3 regions of the Nocardiopsis sp. YSL2 genome follow, and region 1 is predicted to be linked to each of the others. Evidence: predicted binding sites of a transcription regulator. Region 1 holds the regulator's gene; each other region holds the start of a gene.

Region 1 (6,724 bases):
CCCACTCGCGAGTGGCGGCCGCGTGGATCGGCTCCTCCAGGGTGCCGACCGTACGCAGGTCGTCGTTGGCCGCGGCGTGCTTGCGCATGACGCGCTTGTGCGCCTGCTCGTTGCGCTTGTAGCCGTCGTAGGGCCCCACCACGCCCGCGACCTCGGCGCTGCGCCGGTAGGCGGCACCGGTCATCAGCGAGGTGATCGCGGCGGCGACGGCGCGGCCGCCGTCGGAGTCGTAGGCGTGGCCGGTCGCCATGAGCAGGGCGCCCAGGTTCGCGTAGCCGATGCCCAGCTGGCGGTAGGCGCGGGTGGTGTCACCGATCTTCTCGGTCGGGAAGTCGGCGAAGGTGATGGAGACGTCCATCGCGGTGATGACCAGCTCGGTGAGCCGGGTGAAGCGCTCGACGTCGAAGGTGTCGTCCTCGCGCAGGAACTTCAGCAGGTTGATCGAGGCGAGGTTGCACGACGAGTCGTCCAGGCTCAGGTACTCCGAGCAGGGGTTGCTCGCGCTGATCCGGCCGGTCTCGGGGTTGGTGTGCCAGTCCTGGATGGTGCCGTCGTACTGGATGCCCGGGTCGGCGCACTCCCAGGCCGCCTTGGCCATGCGCTGGAACAGGTCCTTCGCGTCGACGGTGGCCACGACCTCGCCCGTGGTCCGGGAGGTCAGCCCGAACTCGGAGCCGCTCTCGACGGCGCGCATGAAGGCGTCGGAGACCCGGACCGAGTTGTTGGCGTTCTGGTACTGGACGCTGAACATGTCCGTGCCGCCCAGGTCCACGTCGAACCCGGCGTCGCGCAGCGCGCGGATCTTGTGCTCCTCGCGCGACTTGGTCTCGACGAACTCCTGGATGTCGGGGTGGTCGACGTCCAGGACGACCATCTTGGCCGCGCGGCGGGTGGCTCCACCGGACTTGATGGTTCCGGCGGAGGCGTCGGCGCCGCGCATGAAGGAGACCGGGCCGGAGGCGGTGCCGCCGGAGGAGAGCAGTTCCTTGCTGGAGCGGATGCGCGAGAGGTTCACGCCCGCGCCGGAACCGCCCTTGAAGATGATCCCCTCTTCCTTGTACCAGTCGAGGATCGACTCCATGGTGTCGTCGACGGAGAGAATGAAACAGGCGCTGACCTGCTGGGACGAGGACGTGCCGACGTTGAACCAGACCGGCGAGTTGAAGCTGAAGAGCTGGTTGGCGAGCGCGTACTTGAGCTCGTGGTCGAAGATCTCCGCGTCCTCGTCGGTGGCGAAGTAGCCCTGCTCGACGGCTGTGCGCGTGTACATGCCCACGACCCGGTCGATGAGCTGCTTGAGGCTCCACTCCCGTTCGGGGGTGCCCACCGCGCCGCGGAAGTACTTGCTGGTGACGATCTGGGTGGCGTTCATCGACCAGGTGGTGGGGAACTCCACGCCGCGCTGCTCGAAGTTGACCGTGCCGTCGCGCCAGTTGGTCATGACGACGTCGCGGCGCTCCCAGGTCAGGGAGTCGTAGGGGTGCACGCCGGGAGCGGTGAAGATGCGCTTCATCTTCAGGCCCTTGCGGCTCCCCTTGCCCTTGCGTCCCGTTGGTCCACTGGTGGTTTCCGTCATTGCGGCAGTTCCCCTGAAAGCTTCGTGAGCACGGTCGGTGCGGCCGTGCGCTGCGTTGTGGGTGACGAGTGGCCCGTGGATGGCCGGGGCCACCCGCGCGGCTGTGGTGCGTGGCCGTCGCGCGGACGGCGGAGCGTGCGGAGGGTCAGGGGGCGGCGGCCGTGTCGGACCGGGAGTCCGCCTCGCGGTCGGCGCGCAGGCTGGCGATCTCCGCCTCGAAGTCGGCGAGGCTCTCGAACCCGCGGTACACGCTGGCGAAGTGCAGGTAGGCGACCTCGTCCAGGTCCCGCATCGGTCCGAGGATGGCCAGGCCGATCTCGTGGGCCGGGACCTCGGCGACACCCCGTCCGCGGATCTCCTCCTCGACCTTCTGGCCGAGTTTGGCGAGGGCGTCCTCGGAGACGGGCCGACCCTGGCACGCCCTGCGTACCCCGGCGATGATCTTGGTGCGGCTGAAGGGCTCGGTGACCCCGGAGCGCTTGGCGACCATCAGAAGGACGGTCTCCTGGGTGGTGAAGCGGCGTTCGCACACCGGGCAGGAGCGGCGGCGGCGGATGGCCGCGCCGTCGTCGGTGGACCTGCTGTCGATCACCCTGGTGTCCGGATGGCGGCAGAACGGACAGTGCACCTGCTTCACCTGCTTCCCTCGCCGACAACCCGCACCTCTACTAAACCACAACTTCTGGACAACCGCCCCAAGAGCCGCACCAGATGTTGTGGTCGAACCTAAACCCCAGAGGACACACCCGCAACCCTGCCGGGCGCGTGTCCCGCGCACACGGCGGAGGCCGCCGCACGGGGCGCGGCGGAGGTCACACGGATGGCGGGGGCGGGGGTTGCGGACCGCCCCTGACGGGCGTTCGACACCTCCGCAAGGATAGCGGCGACGGCGGCCGCGACCCACGTGACACGGCGGCGCCGCGAAGCCGGAACGCCCGCGGACCAAGGGTTCGCGCCCGCTCACGCGGGTGTGGAGACGAGTCCCACACCCCGGACCGGACCGACCGGGAGAACCGGGTCGGCCCATTCCGCGGACGCGGTGCCGCGAACGCGTGTAGACACGTAAGTGGAGGACGGAATTGGGCCGCGAATAGCTCGCCGGAAGGAATGGTCCACAGACTCGAACGCTTGTTTGATATCACCGTACGCAACGACTAAAGTTGACCTTGATTTCACACCGGTTTCGCCATCACGTGGACCCCAGGTCGGCGCGATCGCCCCGCCGGTGGTGGACACACGCAAGCAGGCCCAGACCGAACCGAATGCCGAGGAGGCCCGGCCGTGCCGGAGGACAATCCCGGAACCGTAGATTCCACCACCGTTCTGGCACCCGTAGGGGAAACGAGCGGGCCCGCGTCCGAGACCCCCAAACTCACCGCACGCCAACAGAGCGTCCTGAACTGCATCCAGCGGTACGTGCGCGAACGGGGTTTCCCGCCCTCCATCAGGGAAATCGGCGACGCGGTCGGTCTGTCCAGCCCGTCCAGCGTGGCGCACCAGCTCAAGGTGCTCCAGCGCAAGGGCTACCTGTACCGCGACCAGAACCGCCCGCGGGCCGTCGAGCTGCGCAGTCCCGGGTCGGCCACCGGCCGGACCGTGACGCCGGAGGACCTGGACCCGTCCCGCGCCGCCGCGGTGCCCCTGGTCGGCCGGATCGCCGCCGGTGGCCCCATCCTGGCCGAGGAATCGGTCGAGGACGTGCTCGCCCTCCCCCGGCAGCTCGTGGGCGAGGGACAGCTCTTCATGCTCACCGTGGTGGGCGACTCCATGGTGGACGCCGCCATCACCGACGGCGATCTCGTCGTCGTGCGCCAGCAGCCCGACGCCAACAACGGCGACATCGTGGCGGCCCTGCTGGACGACGAGGCGACCGTCAAGGTCCTGCGACGCGAGGCCGACGGCCACGCGTGGCTGATGCCCCGCAACGACGCCTACGAGCCGATCTCCGGTGACAACGCCACCATCCTCGGCAAGGTCGTCTCCGTGATGCGCCGGGTCTGACCGGCACCCGGCCCGGCTCGCCCGGGCCGGGGCCGCCGGGCCGGTGTCGGCCGCTACCCTGAGCACGTGCCGACACCTTCCTCCTCCCCCGTGCGCGGGGCCCGTCTCGCCCTGGCCGCCGGCTGCGCGGCCCTCACCCTGGCCGTGGCCTCGGCGTGCACCGCCGGGGACGACTCCTCCGTGGAACCCCCGGGCAGCGACGGAGCCGAACGCGAGCTGACCTTCGAGGGCGGCGGTCGCGAGGTCTCGGCGACCCTGACACTGCCGTTGCGCACGTCCGGCCCCGTTCCCGGAGCGCTGATCATCTCCGGCAGCGGCCCCACCGACCGGGACGGCAACAGCCCGCTGCGCCCGGAGGCCGAGACCAACTGGAACCTGGCGCGGGTCCTGGCCGAGGCGGGCGTGGCCTCGGTGCGCTACGACAAACTCGGCAGCGGTGACTCCGCCGAGGAGGTCGATCCCGAGGCACCGGTCGACCCACAGGTCTTCGACGACGAGGTCGCGGCGGCCTACGCCGAGCTCGTCGCCCAGCCGGAGGTCGACCCCGAGCGCACGGTCGTCGTCGGACACAGCGAGGGCGCGCTGTACGCCCTGCGCGCCCACGACATCGTCGACGCCGAGCCCGCGCGGATCCTGGCGGCCCCTCCCGGCACCCGCTACCTCGACCTCATCGACCGCCAGATCACGGAACAGGCGCGCCAGGCCGAGGCCGCGGGACGGCTCCCGGAGGCCCAGGCCCGTGAGCTGCTCTCCGACGCCCGCTACGGCCGGGCCGAGGTGCGCGCGGGCCGCGAACTGAACGACGACATCGACTCCTTCGGGGTGTACACCCCGCAGAACCAGGACTTCCTCGCCTGGATCGACTCCTTCGACCCCGTGGACCTGGCCGCGGACCTGCCCGCCGACACACCCGTACTGGTGCTGTGGGGTGAGCAGGACGCCCAGGTCTCCGAAGAGGACGTCGACCGGCTGATGACGGGGCTGCCCGACGCCCGGCGCGTCGACCTGCCCGGCGCGGACCACATCCTGCGCGAGTTCCGGGACGAGCCGGGCGCCGCGGTGCTCGACTCCGACCGGCCGTTCTCCGCCGAGGTCGCGCCGGCCGTGGAGGAGTTCCTCGACACCGCCTGGTGACGGGGCCGCGGTACGTCAGTCGGGCAGGTCGGCGACGACGTCCTCGGCCAACCGCACGGCACCCGCCACCGCCTGTTCCTCATCGATCGACCGGGTGGCGCCGTAGTCGGCCGCGGCACTGTGGCACGTTTCCAGGTACAGGTTGGACACGCGCACACCCGCGCAGCCCGTGGCGAAGGTGCCGGGGTGGGCCCACGTGAACGCCTCGTCGCCGAGCCCTTCCAGGTGCTCGCGCTCGGAACCGGCCGACGAGCGCAGGTTGTCGGCGGCCGTGTCCACCCCGCCAGGGTCGGGTGCGACGACCGCGACCAGTGTGGCAGTGGCCGGGACAGCGCTGCCCTCCCCGCCGGGGGTGGCCCAGCGGCACTGCCACCCGCTGCCGAAGGTCTCCTGATCACCGCCGATCGGCTCCTGGACCTCCAGCGCGTGCGCGGGGACCAGGTCGTCGAGCGCGTCGGTCTCCCCGATCGAGCACTCGGGCGCGGCGTCGAAGTCGCCCTGCTCCAGGACGTCCCTGCTGGCCACGAACCAGATGGCGCCCGCCACGAGCAGGAGCACCACGAGCACGGCCGCGATCACGCCGACGACGGCGCAGCCCCGGCTCTGCGGCTGGGCCGACGGCACGGTCCCTGGAGGGTGACCCGAGCCGGCCCCCGGACCCGCGTACTCGCCGGGGCCCCAGCCTGCTCCGGGGCCCGGCCGCCACCCGGCGTCCGAGTCATGGCCGCGGACCGGGTACGCGCCGGAGGGCGGACCCGTCCCGGGGTCCGGGTGGTCACCGGAACCCCGGCCGACGCCGGGTTCCGGCCGCCACCCGGCGTCCGAGTCGTGGCCACGGGCCGGGTGTCCGTCGGGGGCCGTGTGCCGACCGGGAGGCGTGCCCGGGCCGGGGCCCGGGGCGTCGGCGGGGGATGCGGGCTCGGGGTGCGGGTTCGGATCCGGGCCGGGGCCGTCGGAACCGGGCACGGTCACAGGACCTCCCCGAGCCGGTCTGCGGCGTCGACGGCACGGTCGCGGGCCGCCTCGAACTCCTGGCCGACGCCGGCGTAGGAGACCCGTACCACCAGGTTGTCGGTGTAGAAGGCCAGTTCGGCGGTGCCCGGCGCCTGGCCGCGCCACACGCTCGCGGGCAGATCGTCGGCCAGCGGGACGTCCTCGCCTCGGACGGGGACCATGGCCTCGTAACCGGCCCTCGCGGCCTCGTCCCCGGCCACCGGGGTCTCGCCGGAGGCGTCGGTGAAGCGCGCGGACAGGTCCACGCGCAGCGTCTCGGGGCGTTCCCCGTCCGATCCGGCCGAGGTCCACGTGCACGCCGTGTTCTCGCCGCCGCTCAGGGGCCCGCTCTCGGCGGACTCCAGGACGGCGTCGGGCAGGAGTTCGGCGACCTGCTCGTCGGAGAGCACACCGCACCCGGGTGCCGCGGTGTGGACGTCACCGGAGTCGGGCAGGTCCGGGTCGTCCCCGGCCAGCCAGAGCCCGCCGCCGATCGCCGCGGCCGCCAGGACCGCCGCTCCCCCGACGGCGACGGCCGTCCGCACCAGCACCCCGCGGGTCCTTCCGGACACCCGGTCACCGCCTCACTGTCGGTCGTGGCCTGCACCCGTGCGCGCCGGTGGCGGCCGCCGTGCGCGGCCACCACCGTGGAGCGGGTCAGCCGACGACGATGTTCACCAGCTTCGGCGCACGCACGATCACCTTGCGGACCTGCTTGTCACCGATGAAGTTGCGTGCCTTCTCCGACGCCAGGGCCAGCCGCTCCAGCTCGGCCGGGTCGATGTCGGGCGCCACCGTCAGCTTGTCGCGCACCTTGCTCTGGACCTGGACGACACAGGTGACCTCGTCCTGGACCAGCAGAGCCGGGTCGGTCTCGGGCCAGTTGCCGACGGCCACCGTGCCGGCGTGGCCGAGCTTCTCCCAGCCCTCCTCGGCGACGTAGGGCGCGAACAGCGACAGGGCGACGGCGACGAACTCTGCGGCCTCGCGCACCGCGGGGTCGGCAGCGCCGGGCCCGGA
Region 2 (6,724 bases), 450 kb from region 1:
CTCCCTCCTGCCTCTGGTGGCCATGCAGGTGAGCCTGCTGCTGTCGGTGGCGTTGGCGAACTGGGGAGGGGGTTCCGGGGCGGCCGTGCTCTACACCTACGCCTGGGCGCTGTTCACCCTGCCCTACGGCGTGATCGCGGTGCCCATCGCCACGAGCGCCTTCACCGCGCTGTCGGTCGCGCACGCCGAACAGGACCATGTCCGGTTCGCCGCTCTGGTCTCGGGGTCGGCGCGGGCCTGCGTGGTGGTCACCGCGGGCCTGGGCACCGCTCTGGCCGCCGCGGCGGGTCCGGTGGCCGCGGTCTTCGCCCAGCAGGACGCCCTGCCCCTGGAGCGCGCCCTGCTGGCCTACGCGCCGGGGGTCGTGGGCTTCGGCCTGGTGGCCCTGTTGAGCCGTACCCTGTTCGCCTCCCACCGGGGCCGGTCGGCCGCCCTGGCACAGGTCGTCGGATGGCTGGTGGTGATGGTCTGCGCGGTGGTACTGGTGTGGGCGGGCCCGCCGGGCTGGGCCATCGCGGCCCTGGGCGGGGGGAGCACGATCGGTCTGAGCCTGGCCGCCGTCCTGCTGTGCGTGGCGGTGGTCCGCGCGCACGGGCGCGCCGCCCTGGGCGGGCTGGCGCGGTCGCTGGGGGCGGCGGCGGCCGGCGGTGTCGTGGGATGGTGCGCGGGGCGTGCTCTGGTGCCGGTCATGCCGGTGGACGGTGTGGGGCCGACGCTGGGGGCCGCGGTGGCGGCGGCGACGGTGGCGCTGGTCGGTTACGCGGTGGTGGCCGCCGTGGTGGACCGGGCGGCGGCGGGCGCCGTCGCCGGCCGGGTCAGGAGCGCACTCGAGAGTCGAAGGGGGAAGCGGTGAACGGCAGGATCGCGCTGGTCGTGGGGACCAGTACTGGAGGTGTCGGCCGCCATGTCCGCTCGCTGGGCGCGGGTCTGGTCCGCAGGGGGATGCGGGTGGCCGTGCTCGGTCCGGCTTCGGCGGAGCGGGAGTTCGGGTTCACCCGGGAGGGGATGCGGTTCTCTCCGGTGCCGATCGGGCCGTCTCCGTCGTGGTCGGACCCCGGGGCGGTCATGCGGCTGCGTGCCCTGGTCCGCGGCGCGGACCTGGTGCACGCGCACGGTCTGCGGGCGGGCGCTCTGTGCGCCCTGGCAGGGTTGGCTCCGCTCGTGGTGACCGCGCACAACGCCCCGCCCGCGGTGCGCGGGCCGCTCGCGGCGGCCTACCCGGCGCTGGAGCGCCTGGTGGCTCTGCGCGCCGAGGTGGTCCTGGGGGTGTCGGGGGACCTGGTGCGCCGTCTGCGAGCCGCCGGGGCCCGCGACGCGCGGATGGCCGTGGTCGCGGCGCCGTCCACGGGCACGCCGTTCAACGGGCGCGAGGCCACCAGGGCCGACCTGGGTGTGCTGCCGGAGCGGCCGCTGGTGCTGACCATCGCCCGTCTGGCGCCGCAGAAGGGCCTGGGCACCCTGTTGGAGGCCGTGCCCCTGATCGCCGACCGGCGGCCCGAGCCGGTGGTCGCGATCGCGGGGGACGGGCCGTTGTGGGGCGAACTGCACGATGCGGCGGCCGAGCTGCGCGGCGACGTGCGCATGCTCGGGCACCGTTCGGACGTGGCCGACCTGCTGGCGGCGGCCGACGTGTTCTGTCTGACGAGCCAGTGGGAGGGGCCCTCGCTGGTGATCATGGAGGCTCTGCGGGCGGGTCTGCCCGTGGTCTCCACCCGGGTGGGGGGTATTCCGGACCTGTACACCGGGACGGTGCTGATGGTGCCGCCGGGCGATTCGCGCGCCTTCGCCGCGGCGGTGGGACGTGTGCTGGACGAGCCGGGGCTGGCCGAGGACCTGCGCTCGCGTTCGCGCAGGGCGGCGGCGGCCCTGCCCACCGAGGACGACGCCGTGGAGGCGGCGGCCGCAGTGTACAAGGCGGTGACGCAGGGGTGAGTGGCGCCGCCGGCGCCGGCCCGGTGCCTACGGAGTGTGTCCTGGCGGTAGCGGGTCTGTAACGCCCGGGTGCGGTGAACGCCACCGTGGCGGTGACTTCCCTGGAGAGGATTCTGCTGGCATGCTTGGTGGGGTTCCGGTATGGGCCGATCGGCGGAAGGTACCGGTATCCTTGCATGTCACGTGAGGGGAGTATCCCTGTCGCGACGGTGCCGTCATCACGGAGGACAACGACGTACTCCCGGTTCCGTCGGTCCGAGCCCGGTCGGCTCGGGCGGGAGAGACCTCCGGTACTCGATCGTGCGCGCACTACGTCCGCGCGCGCCTACCGGAGGAGAATCCACCCGTGAACGTTCCCTTGTGGGTCTGGGCTGCCACGATCGGTGCCATGGTCGTGATCCTGGTCATCGACCTGGCCATCGTCGACCACCCCTGGAGCAAGAAGAGCGGCCCCAAGGAGTTCGGGGTCCGCCAGGCGGCCTGGTGGGCGGCCTTCTACATCGGCATCGCCATCGTCTTCGGCTTCGGGGTGATGTACTTCGGCGGTTCGGCCGCAGGAGCCGAGTACTTCGCCGGGTTCATTACCGAGAAGAGCCTGAGCATCGACAACCTCTTCGTGTTCTACCTGCTCATGGGCGCCTTCGCGGTGCCCAAGAAGTACCAGCACGAGGTCCTGCTCATCGGTATCGTCATCGCGCTGGTCATGCGCGGTGTCTTCATCGTCCTGGGCGCGCAGGTCATCAACGCCTGGAGCGAGGTCTTCTACCTCTTCGGCGCCTTCCTGATCTACACCGGGTACAAGATCGTCCGCGACCACGTCAAGGGCGATGAGCACCAGACCGACTACACCCAGAACCCGGCGGTGAAGCTGGTCGGCCGGTTCTTCCCGGTGACGGAGGACTACCACGGCGCGCACATGTTCGTGCGCCTGGACCAGCGCCTGCACGTCACTCCGATGCTCATGGTCATCGTCGCCATCGGTGTCATCGACCTGGTCTTCGCCGTCGACTCCATTCCGGCGATCTTCGGTCTGACCCAGGACGCCTACATCGTGTTCACGGCGAACGCCTTCGCGCTGCTGGGCCTGCGCCAGCTGTACTTCCTGCTGGCGGGCCTGATGGACCGCCTGGCCTACATCAGCTGGGGCCTGTCGGCGATCATGCTGTTCATCGGTGTGAAGATGATCCTGCACGCCCTGCACGAGAACGGTGTCCACGTGATCGACATCGGGATCGGCGCCTCGCTGACGGTCATCATCGGTGTCATGACGGTCACCATCGTCGGCAGCCTGGTCAAGTCCTGGGTGGACGATCGGCGCCGTGCCGCGGTGGAGGCCGCGCGGGAAAGGGACACCACGGCCGACCGCTCCTGATACCGGACGGCTCCCGGTGCGGGGCCTCGAAGTCGTCTCCCGAAAACAGCCCGAATCGAACACGTGTTCGTCTATAGTGGTGGTGTTCCGGCGCTCAGCCGTCGGGGCACCACCACTTTCCCGTGTTGGAAGAAACCGACGTCGGTGGTCGTTAGTCTTGTCGGACGGGGTGGCGGACGGCTGTGACCGCGCCCCTCAACGGCCCGGATCCGCGGCCCTGCGCGGCCGCCGGAGGCCTTCGACCGCCACACCGCGAAGACACACGGGTCCAGCCGACGTCGCGTGACGCGGCCCGTCTCCTGTGCGCCCAAGCCGAAGGATGTCCTACTCGATGGTCGAACAACTGGTAGTCCGGGGAGCCCGCGAGCACAACCTCAAGGACGTCTCGCTGGACCTCCCGCGCGACTCCATGATCGTGTTCACCGGCCTGTCCGGCTCGGGCAAGTCGTCGCTCGCCTTCGACACGATCTTCGCCGAGGGCCAGCGGCGCTACGTGGAGTCCCTGTCCGCCTACGCCCGGCAGTTCCTCGGGCAGATGGACAAGCCGGACGTGGACTTCATCGAGGGCCTCTCGCCCGCGGTCTCCATCGACCAGAAGTCCACCAGCCGCAACCCCCGTTCGACGGTCGGCACGATCACCGAGGTCTACGACTACCTGCGCCTGCTGTGGTCGCGCGTGGGTGTACCGCACTGTCCCGAGTGCCGACGCGAGATCGCCCGGCAGACGCCGCAGCAGATCGTCGACCGCGTCCTGGAGATGACCGAGGGCACGCGCTTCCAGGTCCTGGCGCCGGTCGTGCGCGGGCGCAAGGGCGAGTACCTGGAGCTGTTCAAGGACCTGCAGTCCAAGGGCTACACCCGTGCCGTGGTCGACGGCGCCGCCGTGCGCCTGGACGAGGCGCCCAAGCTGGGCCGCTACGACAAGCACGACATCGCCGTGGTCGTGGACCGCCTCTCGGTCAAGGACACCGCGCGCGGACGCCTGACCGACTCGATCGAGACCGCGCTGAAGCTGGCGGGCGGCACCATCGTGCTCGACTTCGTCGATGTGGAGGCCGACGACCCCGAGCGCGAGAAGGTCTTCTCCGAGCACCTGTACTGCCCCTACGACGACCTGTCCTTCGAACAGCTCGAACCGCGCTCGTTCTCCTTCAACGCCCCCTACGGCGCCTGCCCCGACTGCTCCGGGCTGGGCACGCGGATGGAGGTCGACTCCGAGCTGCTGGTCCCCGACCCCGAGCGGACGCTGTCCGAGGGCGCTCTGGCCCCCTGGTCGGGGGGCTCCACCAGCGGCTACTGGGACCGCATCCTGCAGGCGCTGGGCGAGGCCCTGGGCTTCGACCTGGACACGCCCTGGGAGCGGCTGTCCCGGCGCGCCCGCAAGGCGATCCTGGAGGGCCACGACACCCAGGTGCACGTGTCCTACCGGAACCGGTACGGGCGCAACCGCTCCTACTACACCGAGTTCGAGGGCGTCATCCCCTGGGTGAAGCGGCGCCACTCCGAGACCGAGAGCGACTACGGGCGCGAGCGGCTCGAGGGCTACATGCGCACGGTGCCCTGCCCCACCTGTGAGGGGACGCGGCTCAAGCCGGTCGTGCTGGCGGTGACGGTGGGCGGGAAGTCCATCGCCGAGGTCGCGCAGATGTCGCTGAGCGACAGCGCGGAGTTCCTGGCCGGGATCAAGCTGTCCGAGCGCGACATGGTCATCGCCGCCCAGGTGCTCAAGGAGATCAACGCGCGGCTGGGCTTCCTGCTCGACGTGGGCCTGGACTACCTCAGCCTGGCGCGCTCCTCCGGTTCGCTCTCCGGCGGCGAGGCCCAGCGCATCCGGCTCGCCACCCAGATCGGCTCCGGCCTGGTGGGTGTGCTCTACGTCCTGGACGAGCCCTCCATCGGCCTGCACCAGCGCGACAACGCCCGGCTGCTGGAGACCCTCCAGCGGCTGCGCGACATCGGCAACACGCTCATCGTCGTCGAGCACGACGAGGACACCATCCGCGCCGCCGACTGGGTGGTCGACATCGGCCCCGGCGCCGGCGAGCACGGCGGGCACGTCGTGGTGTCGGGCATCGTCGACGAGCTGCTGACCTCCGACACCTCGCTGACCGGCGAGTACCTGTCCGGGCGGCGCGCCATCGCGGTGCCCGACACCCGGCGCCCGCTCACCCGGGGGCACGAACTCGTGGTCCGCGGGGCGCGGGAGAACAACCTGGACGGCATCGACGCCGCCTTCCCGCTCGGCGTGTTCACCGCCGTCACCGGGGTGTCCGGGTCGGGCAAGTCCACCCTGGTCAACGAGATCCTGTACAAGGCGCTGGCCAAGGAGCTCAACGGCGCCAGGGAGGTGCCCGGACGGCACCTGCGGGTGAACGGCACCGGCAAGGTGGACAAGGTGGTGCACGTCGACCAGAGCCCGATCGGCCGTACGCCGCGGTCCAACCCGGCCACCTACTCCGGTGTGTTCGACCACATCCGCAAGCTCTTCGCCCAGACCACCGACGCCAAGACGCGCGGGTACCTGCCGGGGCGGTTCTCGTTCAACGTCAAGGGCGGCCGGTGCGAGGCGTGCTCGGGCGACGGCACGCTCAAGATCGAGATGCAGTTCCTGCCGGACGTGTACGTGCCCTGCGAGGTGTGCCACGGAGCCCGCTACAACCGCGAGACGCTACAGGTGCGCTACAAGGGCAAGAACATCTCCGAGGTGCTGGAGATGCCGATCTCGGAGGCCCTGGAGTTCTTCGAGCCGATCAACGCCATCCGCCGCCACCTGCAGACGCTCACCGATGTCGGTCTGGGGTACGTGCGGCTGGGCCAGCCCGCCACGACCCTCTCGGGCGGTGAGGCCCAGCGGGTCAAGCTCGCCGCGGAACTGCAGCGCCGCTCGACCGGCCGCACGGTCTACGTGCTCGACGAGCCCACCACCGGTCTGCACTTCGAGGACATCCGCAAGCTCCTGGGCGTGCTCAACCGGCTGGCCGACACCGGCAACACGGTGATCGTCATCGAGCACAACCTCGACGTCATCAAGACCGCCGACCACGTCATCGACATGGGCCCCGAGGGCGGTTCCGGCGGCGGCCAGATCATCGCGCAGGGCACGCCGGAGGAGGTCGCCGCGGTCGCGGAGTCCTACACCGGGCGGTTCCTGGCCAAGCTGCTCTGACACCCCGTCCGCGGTGTGGCCCGGCCTCCGCGCCGGGCCACGCGTGTTCGGGGCGCCCGGCGGTCCCCGGGGGAACGTGGAATGTGCGAGAGGCGTCTTCTCTGCCCGTGGCGTGCACGCCCGCCCGAGCAGCAAAGCCTCCGACCGGAGACCCGGCCGGAGGAAGTCGCAACAAGGTCAGACGGAGACGCCTACACAGAACCCTGGCAGGGCTCCGTCATCGGCTCGCCGCAACCGCACGAGCACTGGCCCAT
Region 3 (6,724 bases), 1.2 Mb from region 1:
CGGGCACGGCCTCGCGCAGGATCGGATCGATCCCGGCCAGGGCCTCCAGGCAGCCGTTGCGCCCGCACGCGCACGCGGGGCCCTCCTCGCTCAGCGGCACGTGGCCGATCTCCCCGGCGAAGCCGCCCGCCCCGCGCAGGAGTGCGCCGCCGGTCACCAGGCCCGCGCCGATGCCGACCTCCCCCGTCAGGTAGACCAGGTCGGGGGTCTGGGCGAAGGAGCCGGTGAGGTACTCCGCCAGCGCGCCGAGGTTGGCGTCGTTGTCGACCTGCACGGAGAGGTCGGGGTCGGGCAGCAGGGCGCGGACGAGGTCCCGCAGGGGCACCTCGGTCCAGCCGAGGTTGGGCGCGCGTCTGACCGTCCCGGTCGCGGTGTCGATGAGGCCCGGCACCGCCAGGCTCACCCCGACGACGGTCCGCCCGCTCAGTTCCGGGCCGTCCATGGTCTCCCGCACCGTCGCGGCGATCTGCCGGACGCACTCGTCGGGTCCGGCCGAGCGGGCGTCGAAGGGCACGTGCCTGGTGAGGAGGTCGTGGGTGAGGAGGTCGACGGCGACCACCGACAGGTAGTCGACGTTCACCTCCACGCCGATCGCCGCCATCGAGGTCTCGTCCAGGGCCAGCATCACGCCGGGACGCCCCACGCGGTGCTCGGCGGTCACCCCGGTCTCGCGGACCAGACCCCGGGACATCAGGTCGGCGACCAGACTGGAGACGGTGGTCTTGTTCAGCCCCGTGGCGGAGGCGACCGCGGCGCGTGAACAGGGCGCCATGGAGCGCACCGTGCGGAGCACCACGCCCAGGTTGGTCTCACGGACCGTCTGTAAACTCACCGAACCCGTCGACACGGTTCCCCCTCTTTCCTCCCCGCCGAGGCGCACCGGGCGCTGTGCCCGGATCGTACAGGGCGTACGGAAAACGGGTTGCCCGCGCGAAGGAGCGGCTGGTTGGATCGCCGACCATGGTGCCCCTTGACGTGTTCCGGGAACAGCCCGTGCTGACCGGCGGCCGAGTCCGCCTGGACCCCCTCGACGGGGAGAACGGCGCGGCCCTCGTCGACGACTACGTGGAGATGGATCCGGTGGTGCGCAGGCTCACGGGCACGCACCAGCGCTTCACCCCGGAGGGCCTGCGGGAGTGGTTCGCGACGCGCCGGGACCACCACGACCGCGCCGACTGGGCGATCCTCGAACGCGAGGGCGGAACCGTGGTGGGGGAGTGTGCGCTCATCGACCTGGATCCCGAGAACGCGGCGGCCGACTACCGGATCTCGCTCCGGGACATGGCGCTGACCGGGCGCGGGTACGGTACCGAGGCCACCGACCTCGTCCTCGACTACGCGTTCGGCGCGGCGGGGCTGCACCGGGTGGCGCTCCAAGTGTTCGCGTTCAACGTCAACGCCCAGAAGTCGTACGCCAGGTCCGGCTTCGTCCGGGAGGGCGTGTGGCGCGGTCACCTGCGCTGGGACGGCGAGTGGCACGACACGGTCCTGATGTCCGTCCTGGCCGAGGAGTACGCCGAGCGACGCGCGGGGCGCCGGGCCTGAGCCCGAGCCCGAGCCTGAGCCTGAGCGGTCCGGCCCCCCGTCCGCTCCAGCGGTGCTCCAGGGCGCGCGCCGGTCCCCTCGACGTGCTCCGCCCCCGCGGGCCGCGTCCTTCCCGCCCCACCGCCTCCGGATGACCTAGCCTTCAAGGCATGCCGGTCCCAGACTTCGTTCTCGAACTCCGCCGCCACGTCGGTCACGACCTGCTGCCGCTCGTGGGGGTGACGGGCGTGCTGTTGAACGAGGACGGCCACGTCCTGCTCCACCAGCGCACCGACGACGGCCGCTGGTGCACGCCCGGCGGAATCCTGGAACCGGGCGAGCAGCCCGCCCAGGCCGTCGTCCGCGAGGTGTGGGAGGAGACAGGCGTGAAGGCCGAGGTGGACCGCCTGACCAGCGTGGTGTCCGCGGAGCCCTTCACCTACCCCAACGGCGACCGGGTGCAGATGCTCGACCTGGCCTTCCGGTGCCGTGCCGTCAGCGGCAGCCCGGGCCCGGTCGGCGACGAGTCGCTCGACGCGCGGTGGTTCGCTCCGGACGACCTGCCGGAGATGCCCCCGCGCATCCTGGAGCGCATCCGCTACGCCCGCGAGAACCGGAGCGAACCCTACTTCGCCCTGTGACCGGCGCCCGGCGCTCCGCCGGGTCGCGGATCCCGGACCGCCCTCCCCGCCGGTCCGGCCGAGTCGGGCCGGGGCCCCGACCGCTCCTCGGACCCCTCGCGCACGGGAACGGCCCGCGCGGTGCGCCGCGCGGGCCGGACGGGTGCGGAACGGGCCGACGGGCGGCCGGTCACTGCCACTGGCGCCGCATGGTCCAGGTGTCCGACGCGGCGTCCCTGGTGATGTCGATGATGCTCGGCTGCCCCGCCTCCGACTCCGCCGAGACGCGGAGCAGGTGGACCTGGGTCGCCGGGGTGCCGGGCGACTCGGCGCGGGCGGGCCAGTCGCCGATGACCCGGCGGACCCGGAACGTGTGGCCGCGCCAGGTGAACTGGGCGGGGTTCCCACCGTGGGTGGAGCGGACGTCGATCTGTTCGTTCAGGAGACTCACGCGTACAGTTTATCGAACACGTGTTCGACCCCGTCAAGTCCCTCGCCGGCCCGGCCGGGTTCCCACACCCTAGAGCCGGTCCACGCGGGCGAACGGGTTCCGCCTCGGCGTGTTCCCGCGCAGACTTCGAGACGGCCGGCCGACGCGGTGGCGTGCCCGCCCGGGGCGGCACCGGGCCGCGCGGCGGCCTCCCGAGGTGGGGCCGGGTGGGGCCTCCGGGCGCGGGGCTACAGGAACACCCGGCCGCGGCGGGCGCGGTCGCGGAGCGCGGCCATCCGGCGGGTGTTGCTCGGGCGGTGGCTGAGCAGGTGGTACACCAGCAGCGACAGTCCCCGGTCGGTGCGGGCGCGGTCGGCCATCTCGCCCATGTTGACGCGCGAGTACAGGTGCTTGCCCCCCGCGTACAGCCGGACCGCGTGCACGCCCTGCGGGCAGTGGGTGAAGGCGTGGTTGTCCGCCGTGTACTCCATGGTCCGGGACAGGGCCGCGCCCAGACCCGGTACGAGGTGGGCGCCCAGGGTCGCCAACCGGCGCCAGAACCCCGTGTGCCCGGCGGCGACGTGGCCGAGCTGGTGGGCGATCAGGAACGCGACGGCGTCCGGGTCGCGCAGCCGCTCACCGACCTCGAACAGGTCGTTCGGCAGCACCAGGTACCGGTGCAGCCTGTGTCCGCCGGCGTCCGTCCGCACCGTCCAGTGCTCACCTCCCGCCCGCACGTACGCCTCCGGAACCCGGCTCAGACCCATGCCGGCGGACAGGGACGCCACCATCCGGTAGGCCTCCGGGAACTGGGTGGGCGAGATCTTCACCGACTCCGCGCGCTGGCGGGCGTAGCGCAGCCCCCGGGCCGCCCAGAGCCCCACGGGCACCGACGCCGGAACGCCGACGGCCCACCAGAGCGAGCCCGACACCGACCACACCGTGTACGCGAGCGCGGCGGCCGCCAGCAGGTTGACCACCGCGCACACGGCCAGCAGCGGCACCTCCCACGGGTGCGCGGGCGCGGGGAGGAGCTCCTCGTCGGCGTCGAGGGCACGTGGCGGGTCGGCGTCGCGGCGCGCGGTCCGCGGTCCCGGCCCGCCGTGCGCGTGCGTCCACTTGCCCGACGCCGCGGAGCAGGCGTGCGTACCGTGGGTCGGACAGGTGGCGTGGCCCCGCGGGGGTATCGCGTGTGACATCGTGCCTCCCCTCAGGTCGCGGGTCGCGCCCATGGCGATTCAGCTACACTCTGTAGCTGAATATTACGTTCCGCTTCCCTTGGGATGGTGTTGGTAGGCGACGGCGTGTCAGGACGCGTGTCGTTCAGCGCTCCTCGTAGCGCCGCAACTCCTCCGCGAGCACGTCCAGGAACCGGTCCACCTGGGCGGGGTCGTACCCGGGACGGGCCCGGGTCGTGGCGAACTGCACGCGCTCCACCTCGGCGGCGGACAGTGTCGCCCGCTCCGGCCGTCCCTGGAGCAGCACGTCGAGTGTGAACTCGGCCCTGTCCAGGAAGTCGTCGACCTCCTGCTCGTTGTAGCCCGTGGTCAGGCGCGTGGTCGCGAACTGCTGTTCCCGGATGTCACGCGGAGTCATCGGCGGACGCTGGTGCGACTGCTGCCCCTGCGGCGGCGTTCCGGGGCGCCGCGGACCGGCCGGGTCGTGTGGGGGTGCTCCGGGAGGACCCCCGGGTCCCATCGGTCCGCCCCGACCACCAGGCCCGCCCTGCCCCGGACCGGGCGCGCCGGGCCGATCCGGCAGCGGGGGGCTCGCGGGCCGTCCGAGCCCGCGCCCGACCAGGTCGGCGACCACGATGTCGAGGAAGTCGTCCACCTCGTCCTCGCGATACCCCGGGCTGAGCCTCGTGGTCCGGAATCTGGAGTTGCGCACGTCGTCGGCGGTGAGGAGGGGACCCTGGCGGGGGCCGCCCTCCAGGGCGACGAGCGTCGCCTCTATCCGGTCGAGCAGGGCGTCGACGTCCTCCTCGTTGTAACCCGGGCGCAGACGCACCGTATGGAACTTCTTGTTGCGGATGTCCGCCGGTGTCAGAGGCATGGTCCCCATTGTGCAGTTCGCGCGGTTGCCCGGGGGGTCATCCCCGGTCACCGCGTGATTCGGCTTCGGTGATCCGGTCGGCGAGGTCGCTGAGAACCTCGCTGACCTGGGTTCTCTCGTACCCGCGCAGGGTCAGGTCCAGCGAGGGGGACCGCAGTTCGGCGGCGCTGATCGGCTCCGGCCGACGGCGCGCGGGGAGCCCGGGGACCAGAACGGCGGCGTCGGTGAAGGCGGGGACCCCGGTCAGCGTGGCCAGGGTGACGTTGGCGCGGTCGACGAGGGCATCGACCTGGCGGCGGTCGAACCCGCGCAGAACCACATCGAACGCGGGGACGCGCGGGGGCACGGGGGAGTTCATGCAGGGCATTATGGCCGAGAGCCCTGACGCCCGCCAGGGATGACGGCGGTTGTGGCCGGGAGCGGTCGTGCGCCCCCGGTTCACTCGCGCATGAGGTAGTCGGCCAGTCCGCCCGCGATCGCGTCGGCCGCCGCGGCACGCCACTCCGGATCCGACAGGAGCGCGGCGTCCTCCTCGTTGCGCAGGTTGCCCGCCTCCAGGAACACCTTGGGCACGGTGGACAGGTTGAGCCCTCCCAGGTCGGTGCGCTCGTCGAGGCCCTCCTCGGCGGCGTAGTCGGCGTAGGGGACGTCGGAGCCCTCCCGGTACTCGCGCCGCAGGTCCTCGGCGAGCAGTCGCGAGGGCTCGACGATGTCCTCGGTGAAACCGTCGACCTCGCCGGGGGTGATCACGTGGAATCCGCGGCCCGACGGGGGGCCGCCGTCGGCGTGGATGGACAGGGCGGCGTCGGCCTCGGCCTCGTTGCCGATCGCGGCGCGTTCGTCGATGCAGGGGCCGACGCCCGCGTTGTCGTCACGGGTGAGGACGACCGTGGCGCCGTCGGCCTCCAACCGCTCCTTGACCAGCAGGGCCAGGTCCCAGTTGAACTCGTGCTCGGCGTAGCCGTCCCCGGACTCGGAGCCCACGGTGTCGCAGGCCTTGCGCTCGGGGCCGGCCGAGACGAGTTCGCTGATCTCGTCGGCGGCCGCGGCGTTGCCGCCGTTGTGCCCGGGGTCGATGAGGACCACCCGTGAGCCGAGCGGGCCGTCCACGGCCGGGACGTCGTCGGTCCCCGTGCCGTCCGCCCCGCCGGGCGGTGCGGCGGCGTCACCGGAACTCCCGGGCTTCCCGGAGCCGGCTTCATCTCCCTGACCGCCGTCCTCGGGGCCGGGCAGGGGGATCGCCGCGGTCGGGTCGCCCTCGGGTGCGGCACCGGACCCGCTCGCGCACGCGGTGGCGAGCAGGACGGTGGTGGTCAGAGCGACGAGTGACAGGGCGCGGCCGACGCGGCTCCGCGGCCCTGACGGTACCGAGACGGGCATGCCCACAACCTAGTCCCTCGCCGTGACCGGGTCCGTCCCGTGGGGTCGTGCCCGAACCTGGGCCATGACGCCCCGGGCGGCGGTTCGGTTGACGCGGAATGGTGTGAAATTCGCTGGAATTCCACATGTGCGGCGAGTGGTGGTCGGCGGATGGTCCTCCGTGCGTCGGCGGCCATTCTCCGGTGGCCGGGTGTTCCGGGGCCGACGCGGTGGAGAGGTGTCCCCGGGGGCGGATGCCGCCGGTCCGGTAGCCGGGTGACCTGCGATGCAGCGGGCGGGTGGCTTCCCCTGTCGCAGGCGCCCTTTCGGCTGACGCGCGTCACTGGGCGAGGTTCACAGGGATGCGCGAATAATCGCGAAGGGAATGGTTCGGTTGCGCAGGGTGATCCATTCCGTCAGTGTTACCCACTTGTCATCACATTTCGGATGATTCGATCTTTGTCTTCCGGTTAAGGTTCTTTCTGGAAGCGGGACGCAGTCCCACTCTTGGTTGACGGGCCCCACTGTCCTGGGGCCGGCGCGCCCTCGCTTCCGGTTGGCAGAGGCCCCACAGCGGCGCCTGTCATCCCCCTACCAGCCCCTGGGCCAGCTGCTCCGGACCTCGTGGACTTCCCCGCGTTCCGAGGTTGTGGAGTGCGGCCAGGCCAGCCCGACCACTACGGGCTGGATTGATCCGAATGAGGATGACCTTGAAGATCAGTCCCAAGTTCTCCGC

The links. The regulator LexA, encoded in region 1, represses DNA repair genes until DNA is damaged. The targets are predictions, from matches to a motif close to TCGAACANNTGTTCGA.
Region 2: the regulator LexA is predicted to act here: its motif matches at 3,360-3,375, upstream of uvrA (excinuclease ABC subunit UvrA).
Region 3: the regulator LexA is predicted to act here: its motif matches at 2,608-2,623, upstream of M1P99_RS09245 (DUF6504 family protein).

Annotation. Positions count from the first base shown of each region.
Region 1 is NZ_JAMOAO010000001.1:903,133-909,856, forward strand. Features, by position in the region: gene M1P99_RS03875 (vitamin B12-dependent ribonucleotide reductase) at 1-1,576, opposite strand, end outside; gene nrdR (transcriptional regulator NrdR) at 1,722-2,204, opposite strand; gene lexA (transcriptional repressor LexA) at 2,900-3,577, shown strand; gene M1P99_RS03890 (S9 family peptidase) at 3,644-4,711, shown strand; gene M1P99_RS03895 (hypothetical protein) at 4,727-5,335, opposite strand; gene M1P99_RS03900 (hypothetical protein) at 5,680-6,255, opposite strand; gene leuS (leucine--tRNA ligase) at 6,362-6,724, opposite strand, start outside.
Region 2 is NZ_JAMOAO010000001.1:450,139-456,862, reverse strand. Features, by position in the region: gene murJ (murein biosynthesis integral membrane protein MurJ) at 1-853, shown strand, start outside; gene M1P99_RS01980 (glycosyltransferase family 4 protein) at 850-1,932, shown strand; gene M1P99_RS01975 (TerC family protein) at 2,279-3,304, shown strand; gene uvrA (excinuclease ABC subunit UvrA) at 3,636-6,470, shown strand.
Region 3 is NZ_JAMOAO010000001.1:2,131,344-2,138,067, reverse strand. Features, by position in the region: gene M1P99_RS09260 (ROK family transcriptional regulator) at 1-832, opposite strand, end outside; gene M1P99_RS09255 (GNAT family N-acetyltransferase) at 961-1,545, shown strand; gene M1P99_RS09250 (NUDIX domain-containing protein) at 1,695-2,165, shown strand; gene M1P99_RS09245 (DUF6504 family protein) at 2,335-2,595, opposite strand; gene M1P99_RS09240 (M48 family metallopeptidase) at 2,823-3,773, opposite strand; gene M1P99_RS09235 (DivIVA domain-containing protein) at 3,898-4,638, opposite strand; gene M1P99_RS09230 (hypothetical protein) at 4,667-4,987, opposite strand; gene M1P99_RS09225 (N-acetylmuramoyl-L-alanine amidase) at 5,068-6,009, opposite strand; gene M1P99_RS09220 (LPXTG cell wall anchor domain-containing protein) at 6,699-6,724, shown strand, end outside.